3 regions of the Microbacterium pseudoresistens genome follow, and region 2 is predicted to be linked to each of the others. Evidence: predicted binding sites of a transcription regulator. Region 2 holds the regulator's gene; each other region holds the start of a gene.
What was found. Region 2 encodes LexA, which represses DNA repair genes until DNA is damaged. Its sites were predicted from a motif close to TCGAACANNTGTTCGA; they were not measured.
Positions count from the first base shown of each region.

Region 1: the regulator LexA is predicted to act here: its motif matches at 1,506-1,521, upstream of BKA02_RS02640 (HNH endonuclease signature motif containing protein).
Region 3: the regulator LexA is predicted to act here: its motif matches at 3,566-3,581, upstream of BKA02_RS08740 (HNH endonuclease signature motif containing protein).

Region 1 is NZ_JACCBH010000001.1:544,347-549,752, forward strand. Features, by position in the region: gene BKA02_RS02635 (tellurite resistance/C4-dicarboxylate transporter family protein) at 1-118, opposite strand, end outside; gene BKA02_RS02640 (HNH endonuclease signature motif containing protein) at 164-1,495, opposite strand; tRNA gene BKA02_RS02645 (tRNA-Met) at 1,605-1,678, opposite strand; tRNA gene BKA02_RS02650 (tRNA-Thr) at 1,707-1,778, opposite strand; gene BKA02_RS14530 (M23 family metallopeptidase) at 1,843-2,733, opposite strand; gene BKA02_RS02660 (inositol monophosphatase family protein) at 2,877-3,689, opposite strand; gene BKA02_RS02665 (hypothetical protein) at 3,686-4,750, opposite strand; gene BKA02_RS02670 (enoyl-CoA hydratase/isomerase family protein) at 4,877-5,406, opposite strand, start outside.
Region 2 is NZ_JACCBH010000001.1:3,731-9,136, forward strand. Features, by position in the region: gene BKA02_RS00025 (histidinol-phosphate transaminase) at 1-253, opposite strand, end outside; gene BKA02_RS00030 (LysM peptidoglycan-binding domain-containing protein) at 276-680, opposite strand; gene lexA (transcriptional repressor LexA) at 972-1,658, shown strand; gene metE (5-methyltetrahydropteroyltriglutamate--homocysteine S-methyltransferase) at 1,743-4,064, opposite strand; gene BKA02_RS00045 (methylenetetrahydrofolate reductase) at 4,134-5,099, opposite strand; gene BKA02_RS00050 (S9 family peptidase) at 5,295-5,406, shown strand, end outside.
Region 3 is NZ_JACCBH010000001.1:1,754,817-1,760,222, reverse strand. Features, by position in the region: gene BKA02_RS08750 (LssY C-terminal domain-containing protein) at 1-378, opposite strand, end outside; gene BKA02_RS08745 (acyl-CoA dehydrogenase family protein) at 498-2,156, shown strand; gene BKA02_RS08740 (HNH endonuclease signature motif containing protein) at 2,191-3,546, opposite strand; gene BKA02_RS08735 (tyrosine-protein phosphatase) at 3,701-4,480, opposite strand; tRNA gene BKA02_RS08730 (tRNA-Ser) at 4,573-4,659, shown strand; gene BKA02_RS08725 (IS481 family transposase) at 4,779-5,406, opposite strand, start outside.

The DNA.
Region 1 (5,406 bases), 540 kb from region 2:
CGATGCCGGTGGCCATGACCAGGGCGAAATAGCCGGGCGTGAGCCCTGCGATAGCCGCATCGACGCGGCCGGCCAGTGTGCCGGGCACGGCTTCGGGAGTCGTCGATGCGATGGCCACGATCTCAGGGTAGCGGCGGGTCTGCGATGCGCGCGGGCAGCGCTGTCAGACGAACATCACGCGGCGCGGGGCCGGGTCGGCGTAGGCGCGGCCGTGCGGGCTGATCCACCGGATGCTTCCGTCGGGGAGTCTGCCCGCCGTCCATCGTGCGGGCGGCGGGATATCGGGATGTTTGAGCACGTGATGCCCGTGGCAGAAGTGACTCAGGTTATCGAGGCTGGTCGGCCCGCCCTTGGCGTGATCGTGATTGTGATCGATCTCGCATCTTGCGGCGGGCATCCGGCATCCGGGGAAACGGCAGTGCTGATCCCTCGCTCTGAGGTGCCGTTTCATCGCTGCGTTGGGCGAGTACGTGTCGGTGTGGGTGATGGTGCCCTGCTGATCGATGAAGAGCCTCGTCCACCCCGTGTCCATCCCGGCGATTGCCCGGGCGATATCAGGGTGCAGCGGGCCGTGCCCGTCGAGCTCTGCCATGCGGTCGTCGAGGCCAGCGAGCGTCGTCGCCGCCACCGTCACCTGCACCCGGCCCTGGATGCTTCCGAGTCCATTGCCGAGCGCGGCGCTCGGTACCGCGGCGAGCAGGAGGTCGGTGAGCAGATCGGCCCGGATCTGGTCGAGTGTGCGCGGGGCGACGACATCCTCGATCGGCTCGCCCGCTTCCTCGATCGGCTCGCCCGCTTCAAGGAACGCGTCGGGACCCGGCCCTGGATCGTCGGCGCTGTCGGTATGCGCGATCTGCCGTGCCATCTCAGAGAGCCGGTCGCGGATCGCGATGGCCGCGTATTCGGGAAGGACAGCGGTGAGGAGCGCGAGCCCATCGTCGAGCGAGCGGACGGTGACCGTGCGTTCGGCCGCCGCTTCGGCGTGACGCTCGTGGACGGCGTCCGGGACGAGGGCCGTCGCGATCTGGCGTGCACGGGCGCGGGTTCGCGATGGCGATTCCTGCTCGGCGACGGCCAGCGCCGCGGCTTCGTACAGTCCGACGGATTCGGCGGCGGCGACTCCTTCGCGTACAGCATCCCGCACGACCTCTCCCTCACGAAGCACTTCGCGCGCATGCGCAAGGCTGATCCTGCCTTCGTGGAGCGCGGCGCGGACGGCGGGGAACACGGTGCGCAGGCTCTCGCTCTCCGCGAACGCGATGTCGACCGATCCGCGGGCCATACGCGCTTCCGCGGAGTACTCGGCGATCATCGATCGACGGAGGGCATCGCGATGCAGCGGGAACTGACGGACATCGGCCTCGAAAAGATCCCCACGCGCGGCGAGGAGGTCGGCCGCTTCACCCTCCAGCCGAGCGATCTGCCGCCGGACCTCGACCCACCGATCCAGCAGCACGAGCTGCGGATCAGTTTCGATGGTCGATACCGTTGTCATGTGTCTACTCTAGTAAATCTGTTCTACTAGTTCAAGACCCTCAACCACCCCTGTGAGAAAGTCCCCGACACACATGACGAAACCCCCGGGTGGAGCCGGGGGTTTCGAGTAGCAGGAGCGGGGCTTGAACCCGCGACCTCACGATTATGAGTCGTGCGCTCTCACCAACTGAGCTACCCTGCCGCAAGGCATACTGTGAAGAATGCGTGCGAGCCCCGAGTCAGGATTGAACTGACGACCCCTTCCTTACCATGGAAGTGCTCTGCCACTGAGCTATCGGGGCGCTTGCCACCCTTGCGGGCAACCAGACGAGAATACCAAAGAATCGGCCCTCATCCGAATCGGCGTCACTTGCGTCCGGCGTGCTCCAGCATCCACGGAAGCGGGTCGATTTTGGCACCGTTGACGATGAGCTCGAAGTGCAGATGGGCTCCGAACGAATGCCCTGTGTCGCCGGTGAGGCCCACGATGTCGCCGACCTTCACGACGTCGCCGGTCTTCATCCGCAACGAGCCGTACTGCATGTGAGCGTAGTGGCTCGTGACGACCCGGCCGTCGATCACGTGGTCGATGTAGGCGCCGACGCCGTAGCCGCCGTCGCTCTCTGTCGCCAGCCGCACGGTGCCGTCGGCGATCGCCTGGATCGGAGCGCCCAGCCCGGGAATGAGGTCGATGCCCTCGTGCATGACGCCGTCACGCATACCGAACGGTGAACTCATCGCGACGCCCACCACATACGGCCACTGGATCGACGCTGACGTGTCGTTCGTGTAGAGCGAGTCCGAGTAGCGGATGCCGGCCTCTGCGGCGAGGTCGGCGCGCGACACGGCGGCGAAACCCTGCGCACCCTGCAATGACACGTCGGTCAGCTCGGTCGGCGCGATGAATGCCTGGATCTCCTCATCTCCAGAACCCGACGTCTTGGCATCCTTGGGCGCCGTGATCGACGTCGCCGCGTGCGCGCCCTGCGCGGCCGCGACGGCCTGCGAGGGCAGAGTCATCGTCACCGCGAGTAGCCCGGCCAGGCCCATCACGCCTGCGGATGCCCCGACCGTGACGACCTTGCGCAGCGCAGGACGCACGGAGCGTCGCGGCACGGCGCGCGTCGCCGCATCGGCTCTGGACGCAACAGTCGAGGGCGCTGCGGTCGAGGGTACGGGCGCCGATGCCTGGGACTCTGCCTGCTGCCGGGCAGCGGCCTCGCGGAGCGAACGGCGGGTGGGCGCAGGCTCGCGCACGGAGGTATCGAAGGGCAAGAACGTTTCTCTCAAGTCAGCCGGTCGGGAACGGCGGGGCTCTACAGCACGGTCATCGTCAGGTCGATGACGTCAACGATCGGTTCGACGCTACCGGACACGTGCTGGGAAAGCGGTGGACAGGATCAGGGATCGCCCATGGCGCGGACGATGATATCGCGGACGAGATCGGCGCTTCCGGCGACGATCATGCGTCGCGCATCGGATGCCGATCCGGCTCGCTCGACGACGCCGCCGGCCTCGCGCACAAGCATCCGCCCGGCGGCGAAGTCCCACGGCTTGAGCCCGCGTTCGAAGTAGCCGTCGAGGCGCCCGGCGGCGACATAGGCGAGGTCGAGGGATGCCGCCCCGATGCGGCGCAGATCGCGGGCCAGAGGCATCACCCGGCGCACCGCGGCCAGGTCTCCGTCGTGCGTGGACGGGTCGTAGCCGAAGCCGGTCGCCAGCAGCGCACCGGCCGGCGGCGCCTCCGACACGCGCAGCCGATCGCCGCCGCGCCAGGCGCCTCCGCCGCGCGCGGCGGTGAACAGCTCCCCCAGCACCGGCGCGAAGACGGCACCGGCGACGTCGTCCCAGACGTCGGGATCGGGCTCGCCCTGCACCACGGCGATGCTCACCGCGTAGGCGGGGAACCCGGCGGCGTAGTTCACGGTGCCGTCGATCGGGTCGACCACCCAGGTCAGCCCGCTCGCGCCCTGCTCGGCACCGGACTCCTCGCCGAGGAAACCGTCACCGGCACGCTCGGCCGCGAGCCGCGACCGGATGAGAGCCTCGACCTCACGGTCGGCCTCGGTGACGATGTCGGCCAGCGAACTCTTCGTCGCCGCCAGTGCAACCCCCTCCGCACGGCGCCGCAGGGCGAGCGCCCCCGCCTCCTGAGCGATGTCGGCGGCGAGCAGCCGCAGCTCATCGGCGAGGCCGTCGGTCACCGCCGTCACTGCGGCGGAGTGGGCGCCGGCGGAGCGGGAGGGAACGCTCCGGGCGCCGGCGGAGCGCCGGGGGCGGGCGGTGCCCCGGGGGTCGTCGGCGCGTCAGGTGCCGTCGGCGCATCCGGAACGGGCGGGTTCTCCGGAACCGACGGCGCCTGCGGGGCGTCAGGAGCGGGAGGGACGGGCACATCCGGCACCGGCGCATCGGGGACGGGCGGCAAGCTCGCATACGACGGGCCCGGCTGCGCAGGGGCGCCCGGCTGCGATGCCGGCGCGACCTGGGACTCGGCGGTGGGCACGCCCGTGTAGTACGCGTTCCAGTCGGGTGATCCATCGCGCAGTACGGGCAGCGGCGTGCGCCCGTCGATGTACGTGGGCCACGCCTGCGGCGCGGGCGCGACAGCCGCGAACCCCTGTGCGGCCGGACGCGGCGTCTTGGGCGCGAAGAGCGCGTTCAGCAACGGGATGAGCGTCGTGCCGACGGCGGTGAGGATCGTCAGGGCGACGACGATGCGCCAGAACAGGTCGGCATACGTGAACGTGTGCGGGAAGGTGAGGTAGAACACCAGCGTTCCCACCAGAAGAGCGAGCATCGCGAAGGTCACGTAGGTGATGACCCGCGTGAACGTGGTGATGTGCCGCTGGGAAGCCTTCCAGAACAGCCGCACGTGCAGCAGGGCGAGCTGGAGGGTTCCCACCACGAGAAGCAGCTGGAAGAAGCGCTCCGGACCGCTGTCGTTGACGCCGAATGGCCCGGAGTTATTGGGCAGCCAGATCTTCACGGCGCCCACGATCAGGGCGATGATCCAGGTGATCATGCTCAGCAGGGCGAGCCAGTCCGGGCGGTTCGGAGCCAGGCTCGCTTCGAGGATCGCGATCCCCGCGAAGCCCGCCAGCAGCAGGATCGTGAGGAATGCGCGCCCGATCAGGCCCTGCTGATCTCCCACGAGCACCCAGACGACGCAGACCAGGGCGGCGGCGATGAGCGCGCCGATCGCGATCCAGATCGACCCCCTGATGAGCAGGGACATATTCGGTTTGGTGTCGTGCGGCGCATCGACCTGAGACATGGCGATCCTCTCGTCCGTGTGGCTCTCATCCTGCCACGCCCCTTCCCGGCTGCCGAGAGGTTCACGGCCACTGTGGAGGAGCGCACGGTCATCCGACCCTGGGGAGGAGAACCGCGACGACCCGCCTCAGCCGCGGCGCTTCGCGGATGCCGCAGCGAAGTCCTGCACACGGGTGCGGGCCTCGTCGCCGTCGAAGGCGGCACCGATCGTGCGGGCCTCCTCCGCGAGCTGATCGGCGAACGAGCGCCCTGGGCGCGACCGGATCAGCCGCTTGGCCTGCCCATACGCACGGGGGGCGCTGCCGAGCCAGAACCGGGCGATCTCATCCGCCCTGGCGCGGACGGCATCGGCGATCGATCCGCCTTCCTCGACTGTGACGGCTTCAGCGACGAGCCCCCATTCCACGGCCTCATCGGCGCTGAGCAGGCGATCCTGCAGCACGAGCTGCAGGGCGCGGCGCTCGCCCACGGCCTGCGCGAGCTGCGCCGAGACCGACAGATCGGGTGTGAGACCGATGTTCGCGTACAGGCTGCCGATACGCGAGTCGGCGCCGATCACGGCGTAGTCGGTGCTGAGCAGGATGCCCAGCCCGCCCCCGGCCGTCGTGCCGTGCGCGGCCGCGACCACGGGGATCGATGATTCCGTGAGGGCCCGGA
Region 2 (5,406 bases):
CGAGATACTCGGCGAACGAGGCTCGCAGCGTCGTGAACTCACGATCGGGATACCGGTTGACCTGCTGAAGGGCGACGGCGATATCGTCGAGGATCTCGTCTGCCACCGCATCCGGCACCGGATGCGTGTTCTCGTTGACGTTGAGCGCCACCGGAAGCGGTGCCTGGGGTGCGCCGTAGGGCTGCAGACCGCGGAGATCGTCTCTGAGCGGGAGGTCGTCGAGAGAGACGGCCGCTCTGTCGGTGTCAGTCACGCTGCCAGTCTAAAGTGTGACGTCAGGACGCGTACTCGGCCGGGATGGCCAGCTCCTGACCCACTTCAAGGGCACCGGCGCGCAGCAGGTTGAGGCGCACCATCGCGTCGATGACGTCACGGGGATCGGCGGTTGGCGCGACCTCGGCCGCGATCGACCACAGCGAGTCGCCCGGCATCACCACGACCGTCTCGAAGGATGATCCGCCGACGGCGGAGTCCCCCGATGCCAGGGCCGACCCTCCGCTCAGCACGGCGAACGCCAGGCCTGCGGCGAGGGGCAGAGCGACGACGACGGCGAGCAGGCGGCGACCACGTGCTGTCAGCCGCAGACGCGTGTTCGACGTCGTCGAGGGACGGGAGAGAGCAGGACGCGAGGGCAGCGAACGAGCCGGCCGGAGTGCCGGGGCGAGGGTGACGGTGCTCATGTGTTCTGCTCCTTCTGACGGTTCCGATTCGATGATCGAAGCTGAAGACGATCGATATTTCTGAACGATTCGATGCTCGATCACTTCTGGATGTGAAGCTCTGTACCGAAACTAGCTTCGATTCGAACATCTGTCAAGATCTCTTCGATGAAGTCGCGGGGAAGAACACGACACGCTCGAACAGATCTTCCGAATCCGCCTGTTTCTCGGATACGGTTTCGATATCGATAGCCCACCACGGGCCACCGACATTCGAATCCCCAGGACGTCAGCCCACCCGGAGGAGCAGCCATGAGCGACGCCGCCACACCCGATATCGAGGCCCCGCGCACCCGTCGGCGCAAGAGCCTGAGCGCCAAGCAGATGGCCATCCTCGAGGTGATCCAGCGTTCGATCGCGCAACACGGCTATCCGCCGAGCATGCGCGAGATCGGCGATGCGGTGGGCCTCAAGTCGCTCTCGAGCGTCACCCACCAGCTGGGCCAGCTCGAGCTCAGCGGCTACCTGCGGCGCGATCCGGGCAAGACGCGTGCCATGGAGGTGCTCATCGACCTGCCGGGCACCTCCACCGAGAATCCGGCCGACACCGCGCCGTCGGTGGGCGACGCCGCTCTCGTCCCGCTCGTGGGGAGAATCGCGGCGGGCGTGCCGATCACGGCCGAGCAGCAGATCGAAGAGATCTTCCCGCTCCCCCGCCAGCTCGTCGGCAAGGGCGAGCTGTTCATGCTCAAGGTCACCGGCGAATCGATGATCGATGCGGCCATCTGCGACGGCGACTGGGTCGTCGTCCGCGCGCAGAGCACGGCGGAGAACGGCGAGATCGTGGCGGCCATGCTCGACGGCGAGGCCACGGTCAAGACCTTCCGTCAGCGCGACGGACACACGTGGCTGCTCCCCCGCAACTCCGCCTTCGAGCCCATCCCCGGCGACGACGCCGTGGTGCTCGGCCGTGTCGTGGCGGTGCTGCGCACCGTCTGACCTCCACGCCCCTTCGACACCGAATCCCCGCAGTCCGATCGACTGCGGGGATTCGTCTTTCCGCGGGTCAGGCCGTTCCGCGGGTCAGACCGTGGCGGAGACCTCGTCGCGCACGGTGCGGGCGGCCTCGACGATGTTCGCCAGTGAGGCGTTCGTCTCTTCGTATCCGCGGGTCTTCAGCCCGCAGTCGGGATTGACCCACAACTGACGCAGCGGGATCTCCTCGACGGCGCGGCGCAGAAGCGACTCCACCTCCGCGGCGCTCGGCACCCGCGGCGAGTGGATGTCGTACACGCCGGGCCCGATGCCGTGGTCGAAGCCGGAGGCCGCGACGTCGGTGACCACCTCCATCCGGCTGCGCGCCGCCTCGATCGAGGTGACGTCGGCGTCGAGCGCCCGGATGGCGTCGATGACGACGCCGAACTCGGAGTAGCAGAGGTGCGTGTGGATCTGCGTCGCCGTCTCGGCGGCCGCCGTGGCGAGACGGAACGAGTCGACCGACCACTGCAGGTACGCGGGCTGATCGGCCTTCTTCAGCGGCAGCAGCTCGCGCAGCGCCGGCTCGTCGACCTGGATCACGCCGATGCCGGCGGCCTCGAGGTCGGCGATCTCGTCGCGCAGCGCGAGGGCGACCTGATCGGCCGTCTCGCCCAGCGGCTGGTCATCGCGCACGAACGACCACGCGAGGATCGTGACGGGACCGGTGAGCATGCCCTTGACCGGCTTGGACGTCAGCGACTGCGCGAACGACGACCAAGCCACGGTGATCGGCGCCGGGCGCGACACATCGCCCCACAGGATCGACGGGCGCGTCGCGCGGGAGCCGTACGACTGCACCCAGCCGTTCTCGGTGACCTCGAACCCGTCGAGGTTCTCGGCGAAGTACTGCACCATGTCATTGCGCTCGGGCTCGCCGTGCACGAGCACATCCAGTCCCAGCTGCTCCTGGAGCGCGACGACGCGTGAGATCTCCTCGCGCAGAAAACCCTCGTACTCGTCGGAGGTGATCTCCCCGCGCGTGAAGCGGGCGCGCGCGCGCCTGATGTCGCCGGTCTGCGGGAAGGAGCCGATCGTCGTCAGCGGCAGGGCCGGAAGAGCGAGCGCCTCGTCCTGTGCGGCCACGCGCAGCGAGTAGTCCTCACGGGTGTAGTCGGCCTCCTGCAGCGCGGCCGTGCGCGCACGCACCGCGCCGTCGCGCACGCCGGGAGCATCCACGCGGTCGGCGAGCGCCGCCGACGCCGCGTCGAGCGCATCCTCGATCGCGTCACGCCCTTCTGCGAGACCCTTCGCGAGGGTGACCACCTGGGCGGTCTTCTGGTCGGCGAACGCGAGCCAGGACACGAGGCGAGCGTCGAGCTTCGACTCGTCGTCGACGTCGTGCGGTACGTGCAGCAGCGATGTCGAGGTCGAGGCCGCGACGCCCCCCGCCCCGACCTCGCGCAGCGACTGAAGCGCGTCGAAAGCACCCGAGAGGTCGCCCCGCCAGATGTTGTGACCGTCGACGACGCCGCCCACGATGGTCTTGTCGGCAAGACCCGCGACGGCGTCGGGGACCGTACCGCGCACGAGATCGATCCCGATCGCCTCGATCGGCGCGGCGGCGAGCACCTCGAGGTTCGCACCGAGTGCGGCGTAGGGAGCCGCGACGAAGATCGACGGTCGCGGCGTCGCCCCGCCCAGCACGGCGTAGGCGCGGGCGGCGGCCGCCCCGAGCTCGGCGGTCGAGGCGGGCAGCGACTCGCTGACCAGCGCCGGTTCGTCGAGCTGCACCCACTCCGCACCCGCCGCGGCGAGGCGCGACAGCAGTTCGACGTAGACGGGGAGCAGGTCGTCCAGCCGCGAGAGCGGATCGAAGCCCTCGGGCGCCTCGTCGGCGGCCTTGGACAGCGCGAGCAGAGTGACCGGGCCCACGACCACGGGACGCGTGACATAGCCGGCGGCCACGGCCTCCTCCACCTGGCGCACGATGCGGTCGCTCGAGAGCGAGAAGACGGTGTCCGGCCCGATCTCGGGCACGAGGTAGTGATAGTTCGAGTCGAACCACTTGGTCATCTCCAGCGGCGCGCGATCGCCCTCGCCGCGCGCGATGGTGAAGTAGGCCGGCAGGCCGATCCCGCCATCGGCGTCGCGGAGGCCCTCGAAGCGCGTCGGGATCGCCCCGACCGTCACCGCGGCGTCGAGCACCTGGTCGTAGAACGAGAAGGACTCCGGGATCGCCGAGTCGGCGCGGCCGAGGCCCAGGCCGGCCAGCCGCTCGCGGACGTCGGCGCGCAGCGCCGCGGCACCTGCCTCCAGCTCCCCCTCGTCGATACGCCCTGCCCAGAACGCCTCGACGGCCTTCTTCAGCTCGCGGCGTCGTCCGATGCGGGGGTAGCCGAGGATCGTCCCCTGGGGAAACGCGGTCATGTCGGTCCTCTTTCTGGTGCTTCTGGTGCGGTCTGTCGGATGCGGATGCTCTGGTGTCGGCGCCGGGCGTCAGTGGACGGCCGTTCGCTGAAGGATCCCCGCCTCCGCGAGCACGCGGAGGACGGTGGTGTGCTGGTTGAAGGCGTACAGGTGCACGCCGGGGGCGCCGCCCTCGACGACGCGCCGCACGAGCTCGGCCGCCCAGGCGATACCGATCTCGGCGCGCCCCTCTGCCGTGGGCTCCACCTCGAGCGCGACGGCGAGCTCGCCGGGCAGATCTTCGCCCGTGAGCTCGAGCACCCTGGCCAGGCGGGCCGGAGAGGTGATGGGCATGATGCCGGGAAGGATCGGGATGGTGACCCCGGCCACGCGGGCGCGCTCGACGAAGGCGAGGTAGTCGTCGGCGTGGAAGAACAGCTGGGTGATCGCCTGGGTGGCGCCTGCGGCCTGCTTGGCGAGCAGCGACTCGACGTCCTGCGTGCGATGCGTCGAACGCGGATGCCCCTTCGGGAAGGCGGCGACCGCGATGCTCACCCTGCGCCGCGGCGAGACGCGCACGGCACCCGGTGCCCCGGGCACGGCCTGCTCCTCGTACGGGGCGCGCTCGGCCTGCACCCGGTCGATGAGCTGCACGAGCTGCGCCGCACTCTCCAAGTCGCCGAGAAACGGCTCGTCCGAGCCGAATGGCGGGTCGCCGCGGAGGGCGAGGAAGCTGAGGATGCCGGCGTCGAGGAACTCGCGGATGAGGGTCGTCGCCCCGGCATAGGTGTTGCCCACGCAGGTGAGGTGGGCGAGCGGCTCGACGTCGGTATGCTCGCGGATGAACCGCAGCACCTCGAGGGAGCGGCCGCCCGTGGATCCGCCGGCGCCGTAGGTGACGGACAGGAAGCGGGGCCCCGCCGCAGCGAGAGTGCGCACCGTCTCGTGCAGCGCCTGCGTGGAGGACTCCGTGCGCGGCGGGTAGAGCTCGAAGGAGAACGGGACGGTCGAGTCCGCACGACCGGCATCGGCGATGCGGGGCGGATCGACGGGCATTTCTCTCCTCGATGGCAGTCGGACGGGCGGCCGCGCAGACCCGGACCTCGGTCGACCGGGTGCTCGCGGAGCGGATGCCGGGCTCGGCTGTCGCACCGCACCCGACACGGGCGGGCGCTCCCCCGACGGTACGCCAGTGCCCGCCGCGCACGCATCCTGTGTGACGTCGTGTGTCATGCGGCCTAGGCTCGCTCTATGCCCGTTTCGCCCTACGGATCCTGGCCCTCGCCGATCTCGGCCGCCGACCTCGCCGTCTCGGGCGCACGGCTGGACGGCGCCCGCTTCGCCGCGAACGGCATCCACTGGG
Region 3 (5,406 bases), 1.8 Mb from region 2:
GTGCCATCCCGCATCCGTCATCACGGTGTCGAGCTGGGCGGCGGTGCCGTCGACGCCGAGGTTGACCGGGTCGCCGAGCAGGCCGTCGCCGGTGCGGGTGCGGCCGAAGAAGTAGTCGGGCACGTACAGGTCCGACAGCATCCGATGCAGGCGCGGCAGGGCGAGGTACGCGACGATCGCCCAGACGGGGATGAACAGCAGCCACGCCCACGGGGAGCGCACGCCCTGGATGCCGATGATCACGGCCAGCCACACCGCCGACGCCGTGCCGATGATGAAGGCGATGCGATCGAAGCGCGTGGCCGCCGGCATCGGCTGCTGCAGCTGCGCGCCCCACAACCGGCGCGAGGCGTGCGTGGGCGTCTTCTGCGCGTGCATCGCCCCTCCTCGCATCGTGGGTGCGATCGGTGTCACGCCCCCGCCTTCATCCTGGCATCGCAGCGGGCGGTGTGCGATGATCCGACCGAGGGCATCGGTGCCCGCGAGAGGAGCATCCGATGCCGACGCACACCGTCACGAATCAGGCAGCGCCGCGCGAGGGGATCGACGAGTACGCCGCGAACCTGCCGCTCGTCGAGGGTGTGCAACGCCACGGGGCGGCGTGGGCCGAGACCGAGCTGAGCGCGACGGGCGCCCTCGTGGGCACGGCCGGGTTCCAGCACGACGCCGAGCTCGCGAACATCAACGAGCCGGTGCTGCACGCCTTCGATCGTTACGGCGCGCGCATCGACGAGGTCGAGTATCACCCCGCCTACCACGCGATCATCGGTGCCGCCCTCTCCGCGGGGGCGCACACCTCGGCATGGGCGGATCCTCGCCCCGGCGCGCAGGTGGCCAGGGCCGCGCAGTTCATGCTGTTCGCGCAGGTCGAGCCCGGCCACGCCTGCCCCGTGTCGATGACGCATGCGGTGGTGCCGGCGCTGGCCGCCTTCGCTCCTGCCGAGCTGCGCGAGCAGTGGCTGCCTCGGCTGTTCTCCCGCAGCTACGCCCCGCGGCTGTCGGGCGACAAGGCGTCGGCGGTGTTCGGGATGGCGATGACCGAGAAGCAGGGCGGGTCGGACGTGCGGGCCAACCGCACCGAGGCGGTGCCGTCGTCCGACGGCGGATACGTGCTCACGGGGCACAAGTGGTTCTGCTCGGCGCCGATGTCCGACGCGTTCCTCGTGCTCGCCCAGGCGCCGGGCGGGCTCAGCTGCTTCCTCGTGCCGCGCGTGCTGCCCGACGGCGAGCGCAACCCGTTCTTCATCCAGCGCCTCAAGGACAAGCTCGGCAACAGGGCGAACGCCTCTTCCGAGGTGGAGTTCGACGGCACGCGCGGCTGGCTCGTCGGAGACGAGGGCCGCGGGGTGCGCACCATCATCGAGATGGTCAACCAGACGCGGCTCGACTGCCTGCTCGGCACGACGGCGGGCATGCGGCAGTCGACGGCCGAAGCGATCTGGCACGCACAGCACCGCGCAGCGTTCGGCGCCCTGCTGTCGGAGCAGCCCGCCATGACCCAGGTGCTCGCCGACCTCGCTGTGGAGACCGAGGCGGCCACGGCGACGGCGCTGCGGGTCGCCGCCGCCTACGAGGCGGACGCGCCCGAGGGCGAGGCGGCGTTCGCACGACTGGCGACCGCCGTGCAGAAGTACTGGATCTGCAAGCGCGGCCCCGGCCACGCCTACGAGGCGCTGGAGTGCCTGGGCGGCAACGGATACACCGAGGGCTTTCCGCTGGCGCGCCGCTACCGCGAGCAGCCCGTCATGGCGGTGTGGGAGGGCTCGGGAAACGTCATCGCGCTGGATGTGCTGCGTGCCCTGGCCCGTGAGCCGGAGTCGCTGGATGCGTACCTCGACGAGGTGCGCACGGCCCAAGGCGCATCCGGCACACTGGACGCCTTCGTCGCCGAGACCGAGACGCTCGCTCGCATCGTGCTGGCCGATCCGTCGTCGACGGACGCGCAGGCGCGCGCCCGAGCCCTCACCGAACGGCTCGCCGTGGCCCTGCAGGCATCGTTGCTCGTGCGCCACGCGCCGGATGCCGTGGCCGACGCCTTCTGCGCGACACGGCTGACCGGACGAGGGTTCCTCTACGGCGCTGAGCCCGTCGGGGATGCCGCGGCGATCGTCGCGCGTCACGAGTCGGCCGCTTCGCCCGCCGTTCCGGGGCGCTGAGCGAGTCGAAACGCGGTGAGGAGACACTCGTCTCCTACGCGGCGGGGGTGAGTCGCCGGTTCACCGCCGGCCGCGGTGTCCGTTCCGGGTCGGCAGCAGTGGGTGGCAGGAACCAGACCTGTGCCGTGACGCCGGTGCCGTCGATACGGATGTCCCACCCGTTGTCATGGATCAGATGATGACAGGTCATGCACAGCAGGATCCCGTTGCCCAGATCCGTCGGCCCGGTATCTCTCTCCCACCACTGGATGTGGTGCACCTGCGTCATCCCCGGTGGCAACCCGCACATCGCGCACCCGGCGTCGCGTTCAGTGAGAGCGAGTTTCTGCGCCGGGGTGAAAAGCCTGCGTCTCCGTCCCCAGTCGAGAATGTCCCCGCCCGGCCCGCACACCCAGGGGATGACACCACCGTCCGCAGCGAGGCGGCGGGCGGTGGTGATACTCACCGGTGCGGTGACCCCGTCGATCCGGGCGGTGCCGGTGCCGTTCTGGAGGTCTTCGAGGTTCACGCGGACGATCACGGTCGCCCCGGCCAGGGGCAGGGTGTCGTTCCGGCAGCCGAGGACATGCTCCGCGAAAAGAGTGAGCGCGTCGGCGCGCATCTGCGTGACGGTGCGGGTGTCGCCCTCGGCGGCGCCTTCCGCATCCGTCACTCCGGCAGCGTTCTTGCGGGCGGCGAACTGTGCCGACACATACCCCTCGATCGCCGCCTTCACCGGCGCACCCGAGGCGACATCGGTTTGCAGGGTGAGGTGGAGCATCCCGTCCCGCTCGAACATCTGCAAGGAACGATTCTCACGGGCGCGCTCTTCCCGAGGTTCCACACCGTCCGGGTCCAGCCATGCTTCGGCGCGGGTGAGGAGCTTACGGACCTCATCCATCATCAATCCCGACGCCTGTACGGCAAGGACCTTCTCCGCCTCCGCAATCCTCTCCGCGGAGGTCTTCAACCGCATCCGGTCCAGGAGAGAGATGATCGCCGACGACGCCGGCACCGACAAGCCACCAGAACTCACCGCGTCGCGTACGGCTGGGTACTTCGCCGGGAGCTGTGCCCCGAACAAGCTCATCCGCGGGGCGGTGGCGGTACCGACGGCGACGAACTTGTTCGCCTCCCCGGTGGATGCTCCCGTGGCGGACGCGATCAGCATCGCCGGAGTCCGAAACCCGTGCTGCTTCGCCAAACCCCCGGGCCCCAGCTCTTTCCGAGACTCAACCGCGATCCGAGCGGCAACATCCGCGAGCACCGCATCCACCCGGCGACGCATCGAACCCAACGCCTCATTCACCGCAACCAACCGCTCACGGGGCACATCCCGCGCCGTCTCCGCGGCTTCCCACACGGCATGAACCGCTACGAGCGCTTCGTCCAGATCACCGAGTGAGTTCATGGCATAAGCCTACCAATTATCGAACAAATAATCGAATCAGTCGGCCTGACCGGTGGACAAATCTCGAAAAATCCCACCGCGTTTTCGCTTCGCCTACGGCTCGCTCAACAACCAGAAAGGAGCAAGGGGAAGGAAGCGCATTCGTGCCCCGCTCTCACCCCGCGAGCCGTGTGCGCAGCGCGACGAGCTCCTCGTCGCCGAGCCCGCCGCCGCGCAGATAGGCTGCTGACCCGCCCTGGTCATCGAGCCAGCGCAGCGCCGTGGCGATCGCATCGGGCGGAGTGCTCGTCATGAGCGCGACCACGGGCGGCAACGGCGGCACTCCCATAGCGCCGAACTTGACCAGCATCCCTTGCGCCCAGGTGCCCGCGAGGTTCACTTCGCTCGCGGCATAGTCCGCGATCACCGCATCGCGGTCCGCGCCCACGGCATCCAGCAACAGGGCCGTGGCGACCCCCGTGCGGTCCTTGCCGGCGGTGCAGTGGATGAGCACACCGCCGTGCTGCGAGTCCTCGGGAGCGGCCACGAGACGCGCGACCTGCGCGAACGACGACGCAGCATGGGCGAGCATCCCGAGATAGAGGTCGGCGAGGGTGGGGATCTCGGTGAGCATCTGGGCCATCGCGTCGGGATCGAACGCGCGCAGGTCCAGGCCGGCCGGGATCGCCATCGCGCCCTCGATGATCGACAGCGCCTCGGTGCGGAACGGGCGCCCGTTCGGCAGTCGGTTGGGCGCAGAGACCCGCTCGGCCTCGGTGCGGAGGTCGACGACCGTGCCGATGGTGCTGTCGGCGAGGGTCCGCTCGCCGGCAACGGTGACGTCGATCAGCGCATCCGAGCGGTATAGAACGCCGGTTCGGGTTGCCCCACCGCCGACCAGCGGCGTGCCGCCGGTGTCGCGCGAGTTGTAGGTTCCGTCGATCAGCGTCGTCATGGCTCCCCTCCGCTGCGAGCGTAGCGCCCGCGGGTGGATCGGCGCGCGGTATTGCGTCGGGTAGGATGGTCTGCGGCCCTCCGGGGCCCCCAGGAGGATTCGCCTAGTGGCCTATGGCGCACGCTTGGAAAGCGTGTTGGGGATGAAACCCCTCGGGGGTTCGAATCCCCCATCCTCCGCCGATGTCCTGAGTCGCGACATAGTTTACGAACTGGTCGCGGCTCAGGGCTTTTTTGTTGTGTGGGGTGTTGACGTGTGACGCGGGGTTGGTGAGTCGGGTCATCGTTGACGGTGGGGGTCACGGGTTCTTGGCCTGGTAGTTCTTGTCGGGGTCGATGGTGAACTCGGCGATGATTTCTCCGGTGTTCATGCTGCTGACGGTGACGTCGCGGTTGTGGGTGAGTAGGAGCACCGGGGTGCCTGAGTGAGCGCGGCCGATGCCGAGGTGGCGGATCTGGCCGGCGTAGCGGAGGGTGACTTTCCCGTGCTGGTCGACGGTGTCGGTGCGGGAGCGCCATTCGGTCGTGTCGGTGGTCGTGGTCGGGGTGGCTTTCGGGAGCGCGGTGTAGGCCTGCTCGGGGGTGCGGCCTGCGAGCGCTCTGTGGGGGCGGGCGGTGTTGTACCAGGTCTGGAACTGTGCGAGCCGGGCGGCGAGGTCTTCGATCGTGTCGGGCAGTGGGCGTGCGGTGAGCCAGCGTTTGAGTGTCCGGTGGAAGCGTTCGATCTTCCCCTGGGTTTGCGGGTGACCGGGGCGGCCGTTTTTCTGAGTGATGCGGTGCGCGGTGAGGAGTTTCTCGAATCCGCCACGGGCGCCTTTGAAGCGGGCCAGGCGGGTGGTGAACACGAGGCCGTTGTCGGTGAGAGTCGAATACGGCGGCCCGTAGCGGGCGATCAGCTCGGTCATCGCGGTGACGACCATCGGGCCT